DNA from 3 places in the Acetobacterium sp. K1/6 genome. Region 3 is predicted to be linked to each of the others. Evidence: riboswitches for the same ligand, from Rfam matches in the RefSeq annotation. Region 3 holds a riboswitch; each other region holds the start of a gene.
What was found. Region 3 has a riboswitch for cobalamin ahead of U2P91_RS13240 (EutP/PduV family microcompartment system protein). Riboswitches for the same ligand answer to the same signal wherever they lie in the genome.
Positions count from the first base shown of each region.

Region 1: it holds a riboswitch for cobalamin, as region 3 does, so the genes downstream of both, U2P91_RS12520 (AAA family ATPase) here and U2P91_RS13240 (EutP/PduV family microcompartment system protein) in region 3, are expected to answer to the same signal.
Region 2: it holds a riboswitch for cobalamin, as region 3 does, so the genes downstream of both, thiC (phosphomethylpyrimidine synthase ThiC) here and U2P91_RS13240 (EutP/PduV family microcompartment system protein) in region 3, are expected to answer to the same signal.

Region 1 is NZ_JAXQGA010000014.1:23,043-28,694, forward strand. Features, by position in the region: gene U2P91_RS12510 (nitrogenase component 1) at 1-456, opposite strand, end outside; gene U2P91_RS12515 (nitrogenase component 1) at 443-1,732, opposite strand; gene U2P91_RS12520 (AAA family ATPase) at 1,723-2,502, opposite strand; cobalamin riboswitch at 2,649-2,833, opposite strand; gene rffA (dTDP-4-amino-4,6-dideoxygalactose transaminase) at 2,941-4,074, opposite strand; gene U2P91_RS12530 (ABC transporter ATP-binding protein) at 4,130-4,900, opposite strand; gene U2P91_RS12535 (ABC transporter substrate-binding protein) at 4,913-5,652, opposite strand, start outside.
Region 2 is NZ_JAXQGA010000007.1:187,027-192,678, forward strand. Features, by position in the region: gene cobT (nicotinate-nucleotide--dimethylbenzimidazole phosphoribosyltransferase) at 1-646, opposite strand, end outside; gene bzaB (B12 lower ligand biosynthesis ThiC-like protein BzaB) at 828-2,111, opposite strand; gene thiC (phosphomethylpyrimidine synthase ThiC) at 2,114-3,415, opposite strand; cobalamin riboswitch at 3,513-3,696, opposite strand; gene U2P91_RS08550 (NfeD family protein) at 3,832-4,281, shown strand; gene U2P91_RS08555 (SPFH domain-containing protein) at 4,296-5,237, shown strand; gene U2P91_RS08560 (ABC transporter ATP-binding protein) at 5,360-5,652, shown strand, end outside.
Region 3 is NZ_JAXQGA010000016.1:4,439-10,090, reverse strand. Features, by position in the region: gene U2P91_RS13250 (ABC transporter permease) at 1-537, opposite strand, end outside; gene modA (molybdate ABC transporter substrate-binding protein) at 546-1,340, opposite strand; cobalamin riboswitch at 1,518-1,703, shown strand; gene U2P91_RS13240 (EutP/PduV family microcompartment system protein) at 1,850-2,311, shown strand; gene U2P91_RS13235 (radical SAM/SPASM domain-containing protein) at 2,399-3,454, opposite strand; gene U2P91_RS13230 (cobaltochelatase subunit CobN) at 3,468-5,652, opposite strand, start outside.

The sequences.
Region 1 (5,652 bases), on a different contig from region 3:
TTTAGGCCGATTTTTAATGGCTATCTGACCCAGTAAACGCAATGCCGTTTCAATCCCCACGGTCCAGTCGTTTTTCAGACCACCTCCTTTAATTGTTATCAGTTTGGCGTCAATGTGCGGTTTGATTTCATGGCAGATGCCATCAAGATCCACCCCGATCACCGCGGCCACTGATGAATCCAGAACCACAATCACTTCGGGGTGAAGGCGCTGATCAATTTCCATCAAGACCTGATTGAGCCGGTCATAGTTACCAAACACCACGACATCCTCATCCATTGTGGTGGTGTAAAAGCTGGCCTGCGCCGCATTCCCGAATTCTTTTAACGATTCCAGCAAATAGCGGGTCGTGCCCTCCGGCCCGAACTCCACAATCACCAGCTCCCTGACGCCGCTGAGGGCCCACAGCAAACCCATCCGTTCCGATGGGACGGGATAATTGTTAGAAAGATACATCCGGTGCACCTCCCGCTAAAACTGATTTGACCGCCGCCAGTGCCCAGGTGATCGCTTCATAGCCAATTTTTCCCGGTGGCACGAGTCGTTCCAGGTGCAAGATTCCCAATTGTTTTAAATAATCCACCGGTCCAAAACCAATGTATAAATCCGGTAAAAGTTCCGGCATCAGACTGACTGCCGCATTGGGATTGGCTACGTAATTCACATAGGGATCCCAACCCTGATCGAGAATCCGATCAATCTGCTCCTGACTGTTATCCGTGAGCCGATAGGCGTTAATCAGCAGTGGCACCATTCCCAGGGAGGTCAGAAATGCCGCCGCTTCAAAGGCATCCGGCGGCCGACCACCATTGACAAAGCTTTTTCCGGCCAGCACCTGCCGCGCCTCTTGCAGCTGCGAAACGGCGTTTTGATGAGCTTTTTCAATTATTTTTTGAATCGAGATACCCAAATGTCCTGCCAGCTGCTGGTAACCTGATCGGATCTTATCCAGCTCAAAAGAGGGTTCAAAGAAAACGTAGGGAGTGCCAAACTGGTCTTCCAAGGCCATTGCCAGTTCCCGACCGACCTCGCTGGTGACGATATTCAGGGCCGCCGCCGGGGCGCTCTGAAGGGCTTCAATGTTACAGGGTTCCGGAATGATCAGATGAAGCGTAATCCCGTTTTGCGTAAGCAGTCCCAGCAGTTCCGAATCCTTCAGAGAGCCTTCGATTCCGGCATGAAAATTTCGTCCCAACAGATTAACCGTTCCCGGTTTGACCGTTTGCGGTTTCATCAGCCGGACCATTGCTTTCATGGTCTGGGACACCGCCACCCCAAATTCATTGCAGTTTCGGTCATAATGGGCCACATGAATGGGCAGAATCGGAATGCCACATTCCTTTTCGGCGGCTTGACTAATGGCTTCCAGATCTTCACCGATAATTTCAGGAATGCAGGTGCTGACTAAAAAAATACAACGGATCCGGGGATCTTTGGCGATCTGCAGCAAGGCTGTCAGGATGCCATCGCGACTGCCAAAAATAATATCGGTGTCTTCAAAGACACCGGCAAAAAACCGCTCGTAGCCCGGTTCTTCACTGTGGTAGATGCAGCTGTTTCGGGCATACCAGGTGCATTCAGCCGTTCCGACGACCAGGACAGCCGCTTCTCTGATCAGCGGCGCTGCTACGGCCACCCCGAAGGTTGGACAAAAAACCCCACATGAAATAGCCACCGACGCCCCATAAATATCCTTATTATGGTTAATTTCTGACAGTCTGTTTAAACGCATGCTGCTGCCCTCCCGGCGGTTTTTTCACAGTCAAACAATTTATCCGCCAGCGCCGCATAGGATCGCGCCTGAGGGCTTTCCGGAAAGGCCTCAATCACGGTTTGATGTAAGGCTTCGGCCTGTTGCACCAGTGGATCGCGTTCAATCGTGTGGAGAATTGCGGTGTCAATTTCCCGGGCGGACTGAGCAACAATAGCCGCTTCATTGACAATCCCCTTCTTATTGAGGATCAGCCCCTTCAGACTGGCATATCCCCGGGAACCAAAAGATCGCACCGCAGCAGCAATATTATCGGCGGCATAAAGCGACATGCTTTCTCCCGAAGTCACAATGCAAACGCTGTCGGCATAGCCATTACGGATCGGCATGGCAAAACCGCCACAGACCACATCTCCCAACACATCGTAAATGACGACATCCGGGTTATAAACATCATTGGCTTTCAATTCAGCCAGTTTTTCAAAGGCCGCAATAATTCCCCGACCGGCACAGCCGATTCCAGGTTTTGGTCCACCAGCTTCGACACAGAGGACCCCGCCACTGCCAGTAAATACAAGATCAGAAAGTCTCGTAGCTATATCCTTATCCCGAATCACTTCCAGCACTGTCGGGATGCGTTTTCCGCCAGTCAGGTTGATGGTTGAATCTGATTTAGGATCACACCCGATCTGCATCACTGTTAACCCTTTTTGGGCCAAAGCCGCGGAAAGATTGGACACCGTGGTTGATTTTCCAATTCCCCCTTTACCATAAATCGCTATTCTTTCCAAAATTTACCTCCATTTTTTCCTAAATAAAAAAACCGCAGTTATCATAATGACAACTGCAGCTCCGTATTTATGCTGAATTTAAAACACAAAGAAATGGCATCGCTACGCCTTTCTTTGTTCTTCACCTATTCTGTAATCACGCAGAATAAAAGAATATCCACACAGGCAGGTTTTCTGACTCAAGCGTCTTCATTTTTCCTACCTTCCCAAATGATCAGTGGTATTCCTGGAAAAACTCCTCTTATACAGCGGCGGTACCGTACAGGATTTTCACCTGTTTCCCTATTATGCCGGCATTGCTATGCCAGCCACCTCTATTTCTGATTTAATTGTATGCCTAGTATACAACTAACCAGTTACCGCGTCAAGTCTTTTATTTAGTCTCAACAAACATTTCTGATGCCGATTTTACGACAATATCGCCGATATCTTGCAGGGTTAACGTTTATAAAAGGCGACAATTTCTGCGACCACCCGCTCCAGCTCTGGCTCCGAAAGGCTAAAGTATAATGGCAGCCGCAGCAACCGCAGGCTTTCGTTGCTGGTAAAGCGGTCGGCACCGTGAAAGCGTCCGAATTTCTGGCCGCCGGGGGTTTCATGGAGGGGGGTATAGTGAAAGGCGGTACAGATCTGATGCTGCTTGAGCCAGTGAATCAGATCGTTCCGTTCCTGCTGACTGGCGGTTTTGATATAAAACAGATGACCATTATGCTGGCAGTGTTCCGGCACTACCGGCAGCTCAATATAGCCAGCCGCAACCAGCGGTTTTAACCGTTCATAATAGTGCTGCCACAGGTTCAGCCGCTGCCGGTTAACCATTTCGGCGGCTTCCAGCTGAGCCAGAAGATGAGCCGCGTTGAGTTCGCTGGGTAAATAGGAGGAACCCAGATCGACCCAGGAATATTTGTCCACCCGGCCCGCCAGAAAATCATGGCGGTTGGTGCCCTTGTCGCGGATAATTGTGGCCTGCTCGATTAGATCCTCGCGATTAATCAGTAGGGCGCCACCTTCCCCCATGGTGTAGTTTTTGGTTTCATGGAAGCTGTAACAGCCCAGATCTCCGATGCTTCCCAGGGCTTTATTTCTGTAGCTGGCCATCACACCTTGCGCCGCATCCTCCACCACCAACAGATCGTGGCGTCTGGCAATAGCCATAATCGCATCCATCTCGCAGCCAATGCCACCGTAATGGACCGGCACCATCACCTTCGTGCGGGACGTGATAGCGGCTTCAATCAGGGTTTCGTCAATGTTTAAGGTATCCGGCCGGATATCAACAAAGACAATGGTGGCACCGCGCAGGGCAAAGGCATTGGCGGTGGTCACAAAGGTGAAGGCCGGCATGATCACCTCATCTCCGGGCTTGATGCCGGCCAGCAGGGCCGTCATTTCCAGAGCCGCGGTGCCGGAGTTCGTTAAAAAAGCCCCGGGGATCTGGGCGTTTTGACACAACCAGTCCGAACAGGCTTTCGTAAAAGGGCCATCCCCACCAATCTGATGATTTTTAGTGATGGCCGCTTTTATATATTTTATTTCGGTTCCCAAATAAAGGGGCATATTAAATGGTATCATGGTCATTTCCTCTTTTGTCTTAATCTGGTGAATGATTGGGGACTTGACCGGTTCTTTAAACGTCAATCAAATCCAGGATTTCTTCTTTCAGGGCCAAATAGCTTGCATCCACTTGAACCCGTCCGGTGCGTTTATCAACCCGGTCACAAAAATCGACGGTAAATTCCTGAATAATGGTGCCGGGACTTTTGGACATCACCAGCAGGCGGGTGCCCAGCGACAGGGCTTCGTCCACATCATGGGTGATCATAAAAATGGTGTTCTGATCATCCTTCCAGATTTTTCGCACCAGTTGCTGCATATGAATCCGGGTCAGTGCATCCAAAGCGCCAAAGGGTTCATCCAGTAGCAGAATCGCTGGCTCATTGGCCAGTGCCCGGGCCAGCGCCACCCGCTGTTTCATCCCCCCGGACAGTTGAAAGGGCGGCTGATCGGCCACCTCCAGCAGATGCACCTGGGTCAGATAATGGTTGGCAATCCGGGTGATCTCGTCTTTGGGAAGCCCTTTTATTTTAGGGCCAAACTCGACATTTTTACGGACACTCATCCAGGGATAAAGAGACGCCGACTGAAAAACCACACCCCGTTGACGGTCCGGCCCTGAAACCGGCTGACCCTGCATTAAAAAGGTGCCCTCACTCGGCAGGGTAAACCCGGCAATAACATTAAGCAGGGTGCTTTTTCCGCAACCCGAAGGTCCCAAGACACAGATGAAATCATGCTGATTGATCTTCAGATTTACCCCATCCAGGGCGCGGACGGGTTCGTTTTCGTTGGGGTAATCCACGGTTAAATTGTCAATTTCGATAATCAGCTCGTTTTTCATCTTAATCCATCCTTATTCTAATGACATCTCAATATACGTTGAATTAATAAAAGCGTCAAATTCTTCCTGGCTTGGTGAATTGTCAATGGATTTCTGGCTTTGCAGAAAATCCGCAGTATCTTTCATGATTTTAGAAAAATTCCCGGGCTTACCGACAGACCCCATATAATCTGATCCCAGTTGTTCCTCCGGCGTCAGCCAGATTGAACCGGTCATCTGCATCAAAGCATTTTCGGCGGTGATACCCAGTTCAGCCGCTACACTTTCGGCCGCTTCCTGCGGATTGCTGCGGTAAAGATCTCCACCTTCACTGAGGCCTTTTACAAAACCGGCGACCAGATCCGGATAGTTTTTAGAAAATTCTTTTCGAACCAGACAGACATTAGCTGTGACATAGCCTTTTTTTGCCATCTCTGCACTGTTAACCAGGATGCTGCCATTTTTTTCGAGATCACCGAGGGTGGGTTGCCAGGTATAAGCAGCGTTAATATCACCCCGCTCCCAGGCGGCCACAATTTCCGATGTTTGCATGTCAAGCAGTTGCACCTGATCTTTTATGCCAGCTTCTTTTAAATAATTAAGCAGACTATAATGAGCGGTACTGGCAAAAGGGGTGGCAATCTTCTGACCGACCAGGTCTTCTGGTTTAGTGATATTAGAGCCATTCTTCACCGCCAGACCTTCGATTTCCCCCAGCACCTCATGAATCCAGATCAGTTCCACATCAATACCCCTGGACAAAGCAATAATCC
Region 2 (5,652 bases), on a different contig from region 3:
TATCAATGCCGGTGCCCCGGCCGGTTACTGATGAAACCGGATATTCGGCCATAACCGCTAAAATAGCGGCGCTGGGGGTCGTGTTGCCAATCCCCATATCGCCGGTAGCCAGCAGATTGATCCCCTGTTCTTTGATCACCTTGGAAGCCACATTGATCCCGGCTTCCAGCGCAGCAATGGCTTGTTCCCGGGTCATTGCCGGTTCCTGATAAAAGTTTTTGGTGCCATGGGCGATCTTGCAGTCAATGATGGCGCCTTGTGAAACCAGTTCGGGCATATCCACAGCGACGCCCATATCAACGACAATCACTTCGGCGCCAGCGGCTTTGGCTAAAATATTAATGCCCGCTCCGCCTTTGACAAAGTTTTCCACCATCTGTGGAGTCACCTCCTGAGGGAAGGCAGAAACCCCTTCGGCCACCACACCGTGATCTCCGGCCATGGTGATGACCATTTTTTTATCGACATTGGGTCGGATGGTGCGTTGAATCCCGGCCAACTGTTCAGCGACAACCAGCAGCTGACCGAGACTCCAGGGCGGAATCGCTAATTTTTCTATATGATCGCGGGCGGCCTGACGCCACTTGGGGTCAGCCGGTTCGGTATGGTCGATGACGTGTGTTAAGGTATATTTGGTTTCGATCATGGTAATTATCCTTTCTACTTAGTAATAAATGAAACGTACGATTGATTTTATCACTATATTGGTGAGGCTTGTAAGGGCTTGTATTACAAACCCTTACGGAATGATGGGTGACGCTTTTGGATAATAAACGCTTGTTTTTTCGTGGGGCGGGTAAGCTACCCGTCACAAAGGGTTTACTCGTTTAGGATATCCCAAAAAACTCCGCCGCGACATCCGCCGGACATTTACTGTCGGCACAGACAGCACAACCATGGGAAGGCTTTTGAGCCGCAAAGGCAGCGATCAGATTGGCTTGATTGATGGCGTTTTTGATCTGTTCTTCCTGATTGCGGGAAACCCGGGCCCGGGACATCGCCAGATCGCGGTTCCAGGCCGCGCCGCCGCGCTTTAAGACATTGGCCGCATTGGCGGCGATCCGGGTCGTTTCGACACCGATGCGGACATCTTCCTCATTGGGCAGACCCAGGTGTTCGGCTGGGGTCAGGTAACAAAGGAAATCAGCCCCGTGCATGCCGGCAAAGGCACCGCCGATCGAACCCGTAATATTGTCATATCCGGGAGCAATATCGGTGGCCAGGAAGCCTAAAATATAGTAGGGTACATCGTAACAGAGTCGTTTTTGCAGTAGCATCGCTGAGGGAATATGGTTTAGTGGCACATGGCCGGGACCTTCCACCATCACCTGAACCCCGGCCGCCAGGGCCCGTTTGGTCAGCTCACCAGCGACCATTAAGCCGCGCAGGTGGGCCTGATCCAGAGAATCAGCATTGGCACCGGGTCGAATGGCGTCGCCGATGCTAAGTACCGTATCGGTCGCTTTGAGAATCTCCAGCAGTCGGTCAAATTCGGCATAAAGAGGATTTTCTTTATCGTTATGGAACATCCAGCCAGTTAGCAAGGATCCACCACGGCTACAGATATCGGCAACGCGACCGGTTCTTTTTAATATTTTGAGAAGATCCATATTCAGGGCCGAGTGCACGGCCATAAAATCCATACCGGCCTGACATTGTTTTTCAACCACTTCAAACAGATCATCAGAGGTCATATTGACCATCAGGCCCCGTTTATCAGCCGCTTCTTTGGCAGCCTGATAAACGGGCACACAGCCAGCGGCAATGTTGGAATTATTTAGACTTAAGGTTCGCATGGTATCAATATCGGCACCCATACTTAAATCCATAAAACCGTGGGCACCGGCGGCTTCGATGATTTTTAGTTTTTTGACTTCCATGTCCATATCATCCCGATCACCAGAGGTGCCCATCAGACCGTTGACTTTGACGTCCAGACCACCACCGATGCCGCAGATTTTAGAACGATTGCGCAATTTATTTTTAGGAATGACAATCCGGCCGGCAGCTACTCCGGCTCTGATAAATTCAGGCGTGAAGCCTTCGCTGAGTGCCACCATTTCCATTTCTTCGGTAATTTTACCCTGTCGAGCTTTTAATATTTGGGTCATGATTAGTTCCTCGCTTCCTGGTTTTCGTCTCGTAAATACTTGCCGACAATTTTCATGGCACAGAAGTCGCCGCACATGCTGCATTCGGATTCGAAGTCGGTGCTGCGATCCTTCCAGACCTTCGTGGCGGTTTCAGTATCGATGGCCAGTTCCATCTGCCGGCCCCAATTAAGTTCCCGGCGGGCATGGGACATTTCCAGATCCCAGGCAATCGCTGCCGGATGGCCTTTGCCAACATCACCAGCATGGGCGGCGATGCGGCTGGCCATCACGCCCATATAGACATCATCGGCATTTGGCATGCCGATATGTTCGGCCGGGGTGACGTAACAGAGGAAGTCGGCACCGTAATAGGCGGCGATTGCGCCGCCGATGGCGCCAGTGACATGATCCATACCAGCCCCGGAATCGGTGGGCAGACAGCCGAAGACAAAGTAGGGAGCGCCGCCGCATAGTTGTTTTTGTAACTTTACAGTGGTCTGGATCTGATCCAGGGGCACATGGCCCGGTCCTTTGACCATCACTTGAACCCCGGCCGCCCGGGCCTTTTTAACCAGACCGCCGAGGATCACCAATTCATGAACCTGGGCGCCGTCCAGGGAATCGGCAATACAGCCGGGGCGCATGCCGTCGGCAAAGCTCAGCACGACATCATACTTTTTACAGATTTCCAGGACCCGGTCATATTGGGTAAAAAAGGGATTTTCACAGTGGTTGTGAACCATCCAGCCAATCAGATGGGAACCCCCATAACTAACCAGTGGATCAATCCGGCCTTCTTCTTTGGCGCGGTTGATCACGTCCATGGTGGTGCCGCAGTGCAGGGCTAAAAAGCTGACGCCTTCGGAGGCATGCTTTTCCATCATCGCGAACATGTCATCCGCGGTCATATCTAAAGCACTGCCATATTTTTCCTGAGCCATAGCCAGGGTCTGATAAAGGGGTAGGGTACCGACCGGCCGGTCCACCGTGGATAAGACTTTTTCACGCATTTCATCAATCGGACCCCGAACACTTAAATCCATCAGCGTATCCGCTTCGGCTTTTACGGCCTGTTTGATTTTAGCCATTTCACCATCGATGGTGTCATCTATTTCATACATCCCAACGCTGGCGGAAACCTTGGTAAACAGACCCTTGCCCACCGCCACCGGGTTGATATTTGGCCGGGAACTCTTTAGAATGACGATTTCACCGACGGCTACCCCCTGGCGAATGTTTTCGGGATCGAGCCCTTCTTTTTGCGCCACATAAATCATTTCTGCGGTGATCTCACCGGCTTGTGCTTTTTTAAGAATTGTCATCGTTTCCTCCTGAATGATTCTCAACAAATTTTGGCAAATAAAAAAGTCCACAGCTGTTATTTATTCTAAATAACAGCCATGAACTTTACCTTCGTTCATTCAGGATCGATTCATAGGCAGGTCTCCTGACTTGGGGTTTTAACGCTTTGCCACACCTTCCCATTAAAAAAACAGTGGTTTTTGTGGTTTGCTCCGCCCTTACAGTGATGGGTTCGTTCAGGACTCTCACCTGATTCCCTATTCTCCTTAATGTTTAAGGCACCATATGTTCGCTTTTCTATTTACTTGCTTTTGATTATACACACTAAAAAATGAAAGTGCAAGAAAAAAATAAAAAAAATCGATTGTGTAACTCATGAGAAAAAAAACAACAAACTATGTTATAATAAAATTAAGTGAATGAGGGAGGTGAGCAGATGAATATCATTCTTGTCTGGTTGGTTTTATTTGTCGTTTTTCTGGTGGTTGAATTGGTTACTGCTGGCGCACTGGTTTCCATCTGGTTTTGTGTTGGTTCTCTGGTGGCAATGGCCGTCGCTTATTTAGGCGCACCATTTTGGGTACAGATGACGCTGTTCTTTCTGGTTTCTGTTGGATTATTATTGGGAACAAAACCTTTTTTGAAAAAACACATGGATCCCAAAACGATAACAACCAATGCTGATCGCATTCTCAAAGAACAGGGGATTGTTGAGGAAGAAATCAATAATCTTAAGGGACAGGGCGCCATCAAGGTTGATGGTAAGTCTTGGACTGCCAGAAATGTCGACGACGATACAGTCATTCCTGTTGGTGCAAAAGTGACTGTGGTAGGAATCGAAGGGGTTAAAGCCATGGTTAAATTGGTAGAAGAAGAAATAAAATAAAAGGAGGTAAGAAGATGATTGGATTAATTATTTTAGGCGTTTTATTTATCATTTTTGTTGTTGTAATTATTGTGAATGCGAAGATCGTTCCCCAGGCTAATGCCTATGTGGTGGAACGATTGGGCGCTTATCATGCCACCTGGGAGACCGGTTTTCATATCGCAATTCCGATTTTTGACCGGATTTCAAAAAGAATCAGTTTAAAAGAACGGGTCGCGGATTTCCCGCCCCAACCGGTTATTACCAAGGATAATGTTACGATGCAGATTGACACGGTAATTTATTTACAGGTTACCGATCCTAAATTCTATATGTATGGGGTGGACAATCCCATGAAAGCCATTGAAAATCTAACCGCCACCACTTTGCGTAACATCATTGGTGATATGGAGCTCGATGCAACACTGACATCCCGGGACGTGATTAATACCAAAATGCGGGTAATTCTCGATGAAGCCACCGATCCCTGGGGGATTAAAATCAACCGGGTAGAACTTAAAAACATCATGCCACCAGAAGCGATCCAGAATGCGATGGAACGGCAGATGAAGGCAGAGCGGGAACGTCGGGAAAAAATCCTCCAGGCAGAAGGCGAAAAAGCCAGTGCCATTCTGGTCGCTGAAGGCGAAAAATCAGCGGCAATTTTACAAGCGGAAGGCTTAAAAGCGGCTGCTATTCTTAGTGCCGAAGCGGATCGGGAAGCTCAGATCAGACGGGCAGAAGGTGAAGCAGAAGCCATTGTCAAGGTTCAGGAAGCGGTTGCCAATGGGGTCAAGATGTTAAATGATGCCAATCCGATTCAGTCAGTTATTGCCCTTAAGAGTTTATCTACCTTTGAAAAGGTAGCTGATGGCAAAGCCACTAAGATTATTATTCCCTCTGAAATTCAGGGCTTGGCGGGTCTGGCAACATCCCTTAGTGAAATCATGACAGATCAGAGCAAGGTCAGTCAGTAAGATCAGTTAATAAAAGAAATTTCAGTAAAAGACCATGAATGGGCAATTGGGAAACGTGAATCGTTTTTCAATTGCCCAAAGTTTTTAAGTGTAGCAATTAAGAAAGAAGGAATATTTTGCGAATCAGTAACACACAACTTATCAAACGTTTCATACCTTATTATCAAAAATACAAATGGATTCTGTTGTTGGATCTGTTTTGCGCTACCTTGACAACGGTATGCGATCTGGTTTTGCCCCTGATCGTACGGTTTATCACCAATACCGCCATCAATGATCTGGCCAGTCTGACGGTGGAAACAATCTTAAAACTGGGGCTGGTATATTTGGTACTGCGGCTTATCGATGGAGTGGCTAACTACTTTATGGCCGATGTGGGCCATGTCATGGGCGCCCGAATCGAAACGGATATGCG
Region 3 (5,652 bases):
GGTTATGAAGCGTTCCCACTTCGTCGCTCCCAGACTGCCGGAAATAAACTCCAGTCGCTCATCAACTTCCTCAAATGCGGTCCGAATAAATCGGACTACATAGGGAAGATTGACAACGGTTTGAGCAATAATGATACCATTTTTATCAAAGACAACCTTAAATCCCAACTCTTTAAGGGCCTTACCAAAGTCTGACGAAAAAATAATTAATAAACTAAGACCCAAAACCAGATAGGGCATCGATAATGGCAGTTCAATCATCATCTGACACAGTTTTTTAAAGGGAAACGCAGTCCGTGTTAATGCATATGCGGTGGGAATGGCGAGCACCATACAAATGATTGTGGATATACTTGCGGTGAACAGGCTCATTTTAACAGCGAATTGCACTTCTTCTGAATAAAATGCCTGACCCAAATAGGGTAACCCTTTTAAGACGATTGCCACTATCAGTACTGAGGTAAAGCTAATAACTATGACCGTAATGACGATTGTAATGATTTCAAATAAACTAAATACTGAAAATCGTTCCCTCATCAGATCGTTTAATTAACTACTTCGTATCCATAGTTTTCCCATATCGCTTTTGCAGAATCCGAATCTAAGAATGTCATAAACGCATCCAGTGTTTCGGTATTTTTACTGCTGCTTAATTGTGCCGCCGGAACTTTTTTGACATAGGTATCCAGATCCGTTGTCTTGACAATTTCGGTGGCGGAACCAGTCACATTTTCTTTCCAGACAATAATCGCATCGCATTCATCAACGGACAGGGCATTAAATATTTCCGGTGCTGTGGCTGCCCGGGCAATGACATTGACATTGCTTAAAATCCCCAGATCTGTTAACGCTTTATTGGCAATCTTACCAATTGGCGTGGCATCGCCATCACCCAGCACAACTTCCACCCCTTCTTTTGCTAGATCGTTTAAGCCGGAAATTCCCAGTGGGTTTCCGCTTTTTACAGCCAATACAGGGATGTGTTTGACCAGTTCTTTACTTTTTGTAACAAAATCTTTAACTGGTGCCAATTCATCAGCGGAGCCGGCAATAAACAAATCCCCTTCACCAGTTGTCTTAATCTGATTCTGAAGCTGGGCCGCATTGGCATAAACAACTTCCATTTCACAACCGGTTTCTGTTTTGAATTTATCGGCAATTTCCCCGAAAGGCTTGGTCATGCCAGCCCCACAGTACACAAACAAGATTTGACCAGCGAGACTTTGACTTTCAGCAACTTTCTCTTGCGCTCCGTCAGCCTTACTGCTACAACCTGATACCAAGCTGATAATTATTCCCATTACCAATAATACCACTAACCAATTCTTAACGCTCTTCATCACATCTCCTTTTCATTACTTTAGTATTGTTTTGTAACGTTTAGATATGTTTTGAATTATATAATAGGTTATTGGCATATGTCAAGTAACCAACCCTTTTTCTTCGCAAGCAGCCAAATTTCTTCACTTGTATTAATCCTTGGTCCTTTTAAAAATGATCAAGGTGCTTGATTATTGACCGATTTTAGACTATAATAAACTAGAAAAAGTGTTTACAAAAGGAACGCGGTAAAAATCCGCGACAGTTTCTTTGCTACTGTAAGGAGAAGAATATGGACGCATTCAGTCATTGGGTTAACCAAGAAGGCTGTGTGTATGATGTCCCTCTGAGTCAGGATATTTTTGTCAAAACACGATCTGTTTGAAGCTTCAAAGAAGGCTGCAAAATGTGAGAATAAAACGAAATGACGCCCCACCGATCAACTGCAGGCGTCACGGAAACAACTCCGTATTTGCAAACCTTTTTTAAAAAAGGTTTTTTTGTTTTTTGCAGACTGGAGGATTTATTTATGGCCAATAATAAAAATCGCATCGCCCTCATCGGACGGATCGGTAGCGGTAAAACCACCCTATTTTTACGGCTGACCAATGAATTTATTACCTATGGGAAAACCCAGCAGGTCAGTTATTCTGATCATTTTATTGATACCCCTGGCGAATTTGTTGAATTACCCTGTTTTCGTCCTCAGGCCATTAATGTAACCTGTGATGCGGGGCTGATTATTCTAATTAATTCCAGCACCGATCACCAAAACTCGGTTCCACCTAATTTTGTCTGTACCTATAACATCCCCGTAATTGGGGTTATTACCAAAATTGATCATAAACACTGTAACCTCAAGCGAAGTCTACGCTACCTGACTTATGCCGGAGTCCACCCTGATAAGATTCACCCGGTAAGTGCATTGACCGGCGAAGGGGTCTCTGAACTTAAGACGGTTATTCAGGCGTATGTCGCTTTTGATCATTAAGCAAACGACCTGCCGTAGACTTACTTTCAAACAGCGATATGATTGCTAAACTTGCGTCTTAATCGTTTCCCACTTCACCAAGCCTTGTTATTGTCTGGCCAGCTCAAAGGCGGCCTTTTTTAACACGCAGTCCAGCGAGGTGTCCTGTTTTTTTTCATCATTTAAGATCAGGCGCGAGGGACAGCCCCCGGGACAGATGCTATAATAGTCACATGTTTTACAGCCTTGCGATTCTGCCTTTACAATGACAACGTTTTTTAAGGGGCGCGCTTTTACCACATTCCCCATAAAATATTTCGGATTTTCAATTAGTGATCCGCAAGGGTAAACATCGCCACAAGGCAGCACGACATAGGATCTACCGCAGGATGCATAACAGTATTCCTTGTTGCACGAGGTCATTTTCAACCGCTGCTTCGCTTCATGAACCTCACGGATCACAATTTTTTTACCAGTCAGCCGATATAATTCCTCAGCAGTCTCAACCATTTTCGTCAACGCTGTCTTGATTTGCTCTGGGGTGGCTTTTTTGATGATCGCCCGCTGGTCTCTGGCGCGCCCTGCATCCCGCAATAAATCAAGGCCAATCCCGCCTACATTACCCAAATAATAGGCGAAACTGACCAGCTTGGGAAGCTGTGTGATGCTGTGACTGGTCACCACGCTGTTGAGATTGATTTTGATTCCTTCATTAGCCAGACACCCAATCCCGGCAATCACGTCTCTTGTCCTTCCCCGGGTAAACTCATTCACCTCCGGGGGACCATCAAGACTGACCCCTAAGGCAATCCTCATTTTTTTCAGGCCCACGGCAATCTCCGGGGTAATGCAGATGCCGTTGGTCTGCATCTGAAAGCTGGCATTGTAATTTTTTTCCTTCACATAAGAAACCACTTGACAGATTAAAGGGTAGTTCAGCAGCGGTTCTCCCCCGGCGAACTGAATTTTCATATAATGATCGGAAAACAGATCCAGCGTCTGAGCCGCGGTCTCAAAATCCATATCCGCTTTTAGATGGGTTAAACCGGCATAACAGTATTCGCAGGCCAGATTACAGCGACCGGTAGTCCAAAGGACAATTAGCACACTTTCTTTTGAAATAATAACCACCTCCGTTACACGTCTTAAAAATTGTGATCTCACCCATCACTTCTTTTTACAGACTTTTCTCTGAATCGAACAGGGCATCCACTTCCTGAATACTTTTGTTCCATGCTTCCACATCCTGGTGACCGACAATTTCGATTGTCCCGCCCTGGTAATCACCCTGGGATTCTTCCATCAGCTCTTCCATATCACCCTCAATTTTCATATAAATATTTGTTAAAATTTCTAATGCCTCGAGACTAGGATTCCATTTTTGTCGTTGGTGGAGCTCCAGAAATCGTCTTGACATTTCCTCAATGGCAAAGCTATTCTCCTGGCTAAGCCAGCTTGCCATTTCCGGATCACCGAGATAGGTCTTAACGATTTCATCAATAGCCCTGTCATCAACATTTTTGGTGGTACACTTCCAGCTAAAAATGGTTTGCGCCTTTCGCATTACCTCGGCGGCACCACGATAGCCCTTGTCCATTACTGAGCGGTTCCAGAGCGGATTAAATAAGGTGCCTTCGACAATGCGATTGAGCTCATCTGCCATTGTTGTAATAACTACCTTTTCTTTATTGTTGGAGGTCCCGTGATATTGTTTGAGCGCATCCTGATCAAACTGATTTTTGACCATGTTAAAACCGCCGATCACCGAAGCGCTATAGCCAGATGAAAGCAGGTCATACCGATTACTCACTGAGGTTTCAAAAACAAGCTCCGCCGACTTAACGTTATCCACAAATTCTTTATGGGACACCGCTCCGTTTAAACCATCGCCATAGGCATAACCCGAAAATGAGGTAAACACCTTGGCCAACTCATCTTCCGACTCCCAGGCACTGGCTTTTAAGGCCAGATCTACGCCAGAGCCGTAGGTTCCCGGCTTGTCGCCAAAGATCCGCATGGTGGCACGCCGCCACCTCGTTTCCTGGGCCACTTCTTCTGTTCCTGCCAGTTCATTGATTGTTTTTAAGGCATTGCGGCGAACAAAATTTAAGCTTTCTGGTTCGTTAAGCACAGCCACCATTTGCACTGCCTGATCCATCAAGGCAATCAGATCGGGATAGGAATCTCTTAAAACGCCGGAAATCCGGATGATCACGTCAATTCTCGGCCGTCCCAGTGCTTCTAATGGAATCGCCTTGACATCCATCACAATCCCCGATTCATTCCAGACCGGTGTAACGCCCAATAAGGCCAGAACCTGAGAAAGCTGTTCTCCATTGGTCATCGAGATGTCGGTGGAAATCATGTTCATGGCCACCTTTTCGGGAAATTGTCCGGTGTCTTTTTGATGTTGACGAATTAATTGATCCGCCATTTCCACCCCAATGGCATAGGCCGATTTGGTGGGAACTTTTTGGGTATCCATCAAGTAAAAATTTCGCCCGGTTGGCATAATCCGCCCCAGTCCATCCCGGGGTGAGCCCGCCAGCCCCGGCTCTATGTAATCCCCCATCAAGGCCTCGATCAGGGCCCTTGATTCATTTTCAACACTCATCAAACTGCTTTGGTTGTTTTTTATTTCATTTTCCAGCACCGCCGCTTCCAGAATGCCCGGTACCATCACATCACTGGGGTGCGACTGGAGTTCTGCAGTTTTAGTCGGGCTGAGCAAACCAGAAATCAACAACAACATTTCCGAATGATAGGTATAGTCATCGATACAGTCTTTTTTCACCAGCGATGCATACAAGCTGGTTCCATCAATTGATTCTTTGATATAGGATACCTGATGACTGAGTTTGGGAACCTCTCCCCAAATATGATTCTCCTGTTCAAAGGAATGGGTGATGGACTGAGTTAGTAAACCCTTGAGTTTTTTTACGCCTTCTAAAAATGCCACTTCTTTTTCAACGATTTTGCAATATTCCGGTGTCTGATTGATGCGATTTTCAATGCTATTCTGCATCACTTCAACCTGCTGACTTTGAACATCAACCGCCTCCAGGTAGTTTCCCAACTCATTGATCACTTCAATCCGGGTATAATCGGTATTGAGACAGCTGGGCAGATAATCAAGCACCACCGCATAATTACGGCGCTTGGTACCCACGCCTTCGACGCCGATGGCGGCATTATAGCAATAAAAATTAGGCAGATTGCCAATCACCACGTCCGGCCAGCAGAATTCTGACAACGCATTGGTTTTTCCCGGCAAATGCTCCAAACTGCCAGCAGTTCCGACGTGAACTACGGCATGGGCCTTTAACAACTCATCGATATAGCGATAGGTGGCCAGATACTGA